2 regions of the Nitrobacter sp. genome follow, and region 1 is predicted to be linked to the other one. Evidence: predicted binding sites of a transcription regulator. Region 1 holds the regulator's gene; the other holds the start of a gene.

What was found. Region 1 encodes PhoB, which activates phosphate uptake and scavenging genes when phosphate is short. Its sites were predicted from a motif close to TGTCATNNANCTGTCAT; they were not measured.
Region 2: the regulator PhoB is predicted to act here: its motif matches at 2,204-2,220, upstream of ACS3WB_RS04705 (RNA degradosome polyphosphate kinase).

What each region holds. Positions count from the first base shown of each region.
Region 1 covers NZ_JBPPLY010000018.1:20,806-24,218, reverse strand. The annotation lists gene ACS3WB_RS14180 (aspartate aminotransferase family protein) at 1-800, opposite strand, end outside; gene ACS3WB_RS14175 (GcrA family cell cycle regulator) at 1,253-1,759, shown strand; gene phoB (phosphate regulon transcriptional regulator PhoB) at 1,895-2,599, opposite strand; gene phoU (phosphate signaling complex protein PhoU) at 2,621-3,334, opposite strand; gene pstB (phosphate ABC transporter ATP-binding protein PstB) at 3,366-3,413, opposite strand, start outside.
Region 2 covers NZ_JBPPLY010000003.1:39,695-43,107, reverse strand. The annotation lists gene ACS3WB_RS04705 (RNA degradosome polyphosphate kinase) at 1-2,130, opposite strand, end outside; gene ACS3WB_RS04700 (HdaA/DnaA family protein) at 2,288-2,968, opposite strand; gene ACS3WB_RS04695 (CDP-alcohol phosphatidyltransferase family protein) at 3,011-3,413, opposite strand, start outside.

The DNA.
Region 1 (3,413 bases):
CCGGACGCGGCTTCCGCGGTTGCAAGACACGCGCCGATCGGAAAGCCGCCGCCGAGCGCCTTCGCCAGCGACATGACGTCCGGCGTGACGCCGATGCGCTTGTAAGCGAAAAGCTCGCCGGTGCGGCCCATGCCCGTCTGCACCTCGTCGAACACGAGCAGCAGGCCGTGTTCGTCACAGATCTGACGCAGCGCCCGGAAGAACGCATGGGACGGCTCGCGCACGCCTCCTTCGCCCTGCAGCGGCTCGATCAGGATGCCGGCAGTCGCAGGACCGATCGCCTTCTTCACGGCGTCGATATTGTCGAGCGGCACTTGATCGAAGCCGTCCACCGGCGGACCGTACCCTTCGAGATATTTCGCCGAGCCGGTAGCGGCCAGCGTCGCCAGCGTGCGGCCGTGGAAGGCGCCCTCGAAAGTGACCATGCGATAGCGTTCCGCATGGCCCCTGGAGGCATGATAGCGACGCACCACCTTGATCGCGCACTCCACCGCCTCGGCGCCGGAATTGGCGAAGAAGACGAAGTCGGCGAAGCTCTGCCCGCACAACCGCGCCGCCAGCCGCTCGCCGTCCGGCGACTTGAACAGGTTCGAGACGTGCCAGAGCTTTGCCGCCTGCGCCTGAAGCGCGGCGACCAGATGCGGATGGCAATGGCCGAGCGCGTTCACGGCAACGCCGCTGGTGAAGTCGAGATAGCGTTCGCCGTCAGAACCGACCAGCCACGCGCCCTCGCCGCTCTCGAACGAGAGATCGGCTCTTGCGAAAACGGGCAACAGATGGGACGCCGCGGCTGTGATCATAATGGTTTGCCGGTTGATGGTGGGAGCGGATCGATCCGACCGCGCTGTGGCGATCGATCAACTGTCGGCTCCGGAAACGAAACGTGCCGCCTTTCCGGGCGGCACGTGAGGTTATTCTAGGTGTGCAGCGATCACTGTCAATATTTCCCTTGCGCGGCGGTGATGCGTGAAAGTCGCATAAAGCACCGATTTTTCGATTTTTTGGTAGAACATGTGGACGCTGCCGGGCCGGACTCTTGCGCGTGAGTCACGCCATATTGTAGCGTTAGAGCCGTCGGATACGACATCTCGTGCGGCGTTTTTGATCCTCGAAGGTCCCTGTTCTCGGCGTAAGCGTCCTGGCGATTTTTCCGCCCGGCGAGGGCTAAGGGATTCTGCCCACACGGGTTTTCAGGGGAACGCTTTCAGGTGCGGCCTTAGCGCAGGCACGCGTGACACAAGGGAAACGTGCGATGACGGTGATAACCTGGACCGACGACCGCGTCGAGCAACTGAAAAAGCTTTGGGAGGCGGGTCTCTCCGCAAGTCAGATCGCCGCCGAACTCGGCAACGTGACGCGCAATGCGGTAATCGGCAAGGTACACCGGCTCGGTCTGTCGGGCCGCGCCAAAAGCCCTTCATCAGCGGTTCCACGGCCGCGCAAGGCCCGTCCGGCCCAGCACATGATGCGGGTGTCACGTCCCGTTTCCCGCGGCAACACCGCGCTCGCGCATGCCTTCGAGGTCGAGCTCGAGCCGGATCCGATCGCCTACGACAATGTGGTGCCGATGAGCCAGCGGCTGTCGCTGCTCGAACTCAGCGAAGCCACCTGCCACTGGCCGGTCGGCGATCCCTCGACACCGGATTTCTTCTTCTGCGGCGGCAAGGCGCTCTCCGGCCTGCCCTACTGCGCGCACCACTCGCGCATCGCCTATCAGCCGGCCGCAGACCGGCGCCGGCACTCGCCGAAGGCGCGGTAAACGGCTTGCATGATGTCTTCCCTGCCTGAACGCAGGGACCCATGAGCACTGCCGCCGTTATCACGACAGCGCTGATCGCCTCCTATCAAAACAGAGATGTTCCCGGCCTATGCGTTCGCAGTGGGAGACGGCGATTTACTCAGCCGCCTTCGCAAACTGCTCGTCCAGCGCGTAGCCAGCGCCGCGCACAGTGCGGATCGGATCAGGCCCGCCATCGGGATTGAGTAGCTTGCGCAGCCGGCCGATGTGAACGTCCACGGTGCGCTCGTCGATGTAGATGTCGCGGCCCCAGACGCTGTCGAGCAGTTGCTCGCGGCTGAACACCCGGCCGGGATGCTCGAGGAAGAATTCCAGCAGCCGATACTCGGTCGGACCGAGATCGACCTGCCGGCCGGAACGCCAGACGCGGTGCTTGTCGCGGTCGAGTTCGATGTCGCCAAAGCTCAGGATCGTCGCGAGCCGCTCCGGGCTCGCGCGCCGTAACAGCCCCTTCACCCGCGCCAGAAGCTCGGGCACCGAGAACGGCTTGACGACGTAGTCGTCGGCGCCGGTCGCAAGCCCCCGCACCCGCTCGCTCTCCTCGCCGCGGGCAGTCAGCATGATGATCGGAAGCTGCCTGGTCTCGGGACGCGCCCGCAGGCGGCGGCACAGTTCGATGCCGGACAGACCCGGCAGCATCCAGTCTAGCACCACAAGGTCGGGGATGCGCTCCTTCAGCCACGTATCGGCTTCGTCGCCACGCGCCACCGCTTCGACCTCGTAACCCTCGGCCTCGAGGTTGTATCGCAAAAGCGTGGTCAGCGCCTCCTCGTCCTCGACAACCAGAATGCGTGCAGTCATTGGTGTCCGCCTGCTGCCGTTTCAATTTCCCGAAACCGACGCAAATCCCGTCATATCGCCCTTGGGACGCTTGTCGAGCATCTGCTGGCCCTCGATCATATAAAAAACGGTCTCCGCGATATTGGTGGCGTGATCCCCGATCCGCTCGATGTTCTTGGCGCAGAACATCAGGTGGATGCATAACCCGATATTGCGCGGGTCTTCCATCATGTAGGTCAGGAGTTCGCGGAACAAAGAGGTGCAGATGGCGTCCACCTCCTCGTCCCCCTTCCAGACCGCCATCGCCGACGGCAGGTCGTGCGCCGCATAGGCGTCGAGCACCGATTTGACCTGGGACTGCACGAGGTCGGTCATGTGCTCCAGACCGCGGATCAGCTTCAGGGGATGGAAATCGCTGTCGAGCGCGACCACGCGCTTGCCGATGTTCTTGGCGAGATCGCCGATCCGCTCCAGATCGATGGCGACCCGCATGGCGCCGACGATCGCGCGCAGGTCCACCGCCATCGGTTGCCGCCGCGCGATGGTGCGTACCGCACGCTCCTCGATCATGCGCTGCAATCGATCGATCTCGGCGTCGGTGTCGACGACGCGCGCGCCGAGCGCGGTGTCGCGACGGATCAATGCATCCACGGACTCTACAATCTGCCGCTCGGCAAGACCACCCATCTCGGAAACGAGCCGCGTCAACTCCTGCAGATCGTCGTCGAAAGCCCTGGCGGTGTGTTCGAAAGCCATTTCAATTCTCCCCGCGCATGCGCGCGTAGCGTCAGCCGAAGCGGCCTGTGATGTAATCCTGGGTGCGGCGGTCGGCAGG
Region 2 (3,413 bases), on a different contig from region 1:
GCCGGACAGACTCGGATTGGTCATGAAATAGTTGTGCAGGTTGAAAGGCTCTTCACCCTTCGCGGCCTTCATACGCGTTGACGACCCATCCGGCAACAACCGCCAGCTCTGTTCGGTATCCTTCAGGTTCGCAACCATGATCTGCTCGAGAACCTGCTGATGCACGGTCGCATTCTGCAGCGGACACAAAATCTCGACGCGCCGGTCGAGGTTGCGCGGCATCATGTCGGCGGACGAGATATACACAGCCGCTTTCGGACCCGGCATGTTGTGCCCCATGCCGAAACAGTAAATCCGGCCGTGTTCCAGAAACCGCCCGATCACGGACTTAACACGAATGTTCTCCGACAATCCGGGAACTCCGGGCCGCAAGCAGCAAATGCCGCGTACGATCAGCTCCACAGAAACGCCGGCTTGCGATGCTTCATACAGCGCATCGATGATATCGGGGTCGACCAGCGCATTCATCTTCATCCAGATCGCAGCCGGCTTGCCTTGGCGGGCGAAAGCGGTCTCTCCACGAATGTGATCGAGAATGCGGTTGCGCAAGGTCAGCGGCGACACCGCCATCTTCTCGATGTCGCTCGGCTCGGCGTAGCCTGTGATGTAATTGAAGACGCGGGCGGCATCGCGGCCGATGGCCGGATCCGACGTGAAGTACGACAAATCAGTATAGATGCGCGCCGTCACCGGGTGATAATTGCCAGTCCCGGTGTGAACGTAGGTCGTGAGACCTCCGCCCTCCCGACGCACCACCATCGACAACTTGGCATGCGTCTTCAGTTCGATGAAACCGTAAACCACCTGCACACCGGCGCGTTCCAGATCGCGCGCCCAGCGGATGTTGGCTTCTTCATCGAACCGCGCCTTGAGTTCGACGAGCGCCGTAACCGACTTGCCCGCCTCCGCCGCCTCCGCCAAGGCCCGTACAATCGGCGAGTTGTTTGAGGTGCGATAGAGCGTCTGCTTGATCGCGACGACATCAGGATCGCGCGCGGCCTGCTGCAAGAACTGCACGACAACGTCGAACGATTCATAAGGATGATGAACGATCAGATCCTTCTGCCGGATCGCGGCGAACACGTCGCCACCGTGATCGCGCACGCGTTCCGGGTGGCGCGGGACGTAGGGCACGAATTCGAGATCGGGCCGGTCGAGCCGCGTCAGTTGCGACAGCTCGTTCATGGCCAGGACGCCGTCCACCAGCAACACTTCGTCGTCGGTGGCCGATAGCGCCCGCTGCACGAATGCGCGCAGCTCGGCCGGCATCGCGGCTTCGATCTCAAGCCGGATGACCGAGCCGCGGCGGCGGCGCTTCAATGCGGTCTCGAACAGGCGAACCAGATCTTCCGCTTCTTCCTCGATTTCCAGTTCGGAGTCCCGGATGATGCGGAACGCCCCCTGCCCCTTGACCGTGTAGCCCGGGAACAGCCGGTTGATGAACAGGCTGGTGGCGCCTTCAAGCGTGATCAGCCTGACGGGGTCGTCCTTGGCTGCCGGCGGCAGCCGCAAAAATCTGTCGATCTTGCCGGGCATGCGGATCAGCGCATTCATCGGCTTGCCGTCGGAGGAGCGCGCGAGTTGTAGCGCGATGGTGAAGCCGAGGCTCGGAATGAACGGAAACGGGTGCGCCGGATCGATGGCGAGCGGCGTCAGCAAGGGGAAGATATTGTGGAGAAAGTGATCTGCGATCCATGACCGCTCGGCCTTGGTCACGTCCTTGCCGTCGATCAGGACAATGCCAACTTCGGTCAGCACGTTGCGCAGATCCCGCCAGATCGCCTGCTGGTCGTTTGCGAGGTTGGAGACGGTCTCGTTGATGAGCGCGAGTTGTTCCGACGGGGTCAACCCGTCCGGACTGCGCTCCGTGATTCCTTCCCGCACCTGCGCCTTGATGCCGGCGACCCGGACCATAAAGAACTCGTCAAGGTTATTGGCGGAAATCGACAGGAAGCGGACGCGCTCGAGCGCGGGATGGCCCGGATTGACCGACTCCTCGAGCACCCGGCGATTGAAATGCAGCCAGGACAGCTCCCGATTAATGAACCGCTCCGGGCTGGTCCGGATCGCGGAGCCCTGCTCCGGTTCTGCTTTTTTACCTTCAACTACAATAGCTTGAACGGAATCCATGGAGGTATTGGTCCATATCGCATCGAGTCGGGCCGCAGGCCGCGCAAACAGCGCCGAACCATGGGCCAGCTCAATGACGTTTCAATGACATTGACGTTCCGGAACGCTGGCGCGTCAAGATCGTCCAACCGGGACCACATGACCGAGGATCCGGTTTTCAGTTTCGATCGCGCAGCAATTCGGCGGCGAGCGCGCGCGTCACCGGCCGGCCGAGTCGCAAGGATTCCGCATCGAGCTGGTCGACAGCGTGGCGGACCGCGGCGAACGACCGCTCGGTCCGCGTGGCGATGAAGTTGACGACGGTCTCGTCGATATTCATCTGGCGGTCCGCACAGAACTTGACGATCAGCGCCCGAAGCAAGTGATCGTCGGGCGGCTGCAGCGTAACCACAGGCACGGCGCGCAGCCGAGACCGCAGGTCCCGCAATCCGATGTCGAGCGAGGCGGGAGGCTCCCGCGCCGTCAGCAGGACGAAGGCGCCGTCCTCGCGGGCAAGATTCATCAAGTGAAACAGGGCCGGCTCGTCGAAGGCAGGCGGGTTGATATCCTCGACCACGAGCGCACCCGTCGCCAGCGCCCCCGGCACCGCCGCAGCGGTCAGGCCATGCGCGGACATCGAGCGTGCGCCCGCCTGCTCCGCCCAGATCGCGGCAAGATGGCTCTTGCCGCAGCCTTCGGGGCCGGCAAGCAGCATGATCCGGTTCGGCCATTCCGGCCAGCTCTCGATCAGCGACAGTGCCGCCGCGTTCGCTGATCCTTCAAGAAAATCGTCCCGCGAAAGGCTTTCCGCATGCGGTAGCGCGAATGCGAGCTGACGGGGTCCGGGGCGGCCTGCCACGCATCTCCTCCATGCCAAATCCAACGCACCATTGAGCGATCCTCATTTCTGCTCGATGGTGCTCATGTGGCGTCCCCACTCCACGAGATAGAGGGAGACCGAAACCAGGGTCAAGATCGCGATGGCGGCCATCAGAACGCCCTCGTAGGGCGAGGAATCGAACCCGAAACCCAGCGCGGCCAACACCAGCGCGGCGAACGCAACCTGTACTCCCGTGTTGAGCTTCGAGACCATCAGCGGCTTCATGGGTATCGGCTTGTTGAACAGCCACGACACGATCACGGCCCCGACAATCATGATATCGCGCGAAACGACGAGGATCACGAGCCAGCGGGGAACGGCGCCCAGGATGCCCAGTGTCACGAAGATCGAGACCAGCAGCGCCTTGTCGGCCAGGGGATCCAGGAGCGCACCCAGTTCGCTCGCCATGTTGAAACGCTTGGCG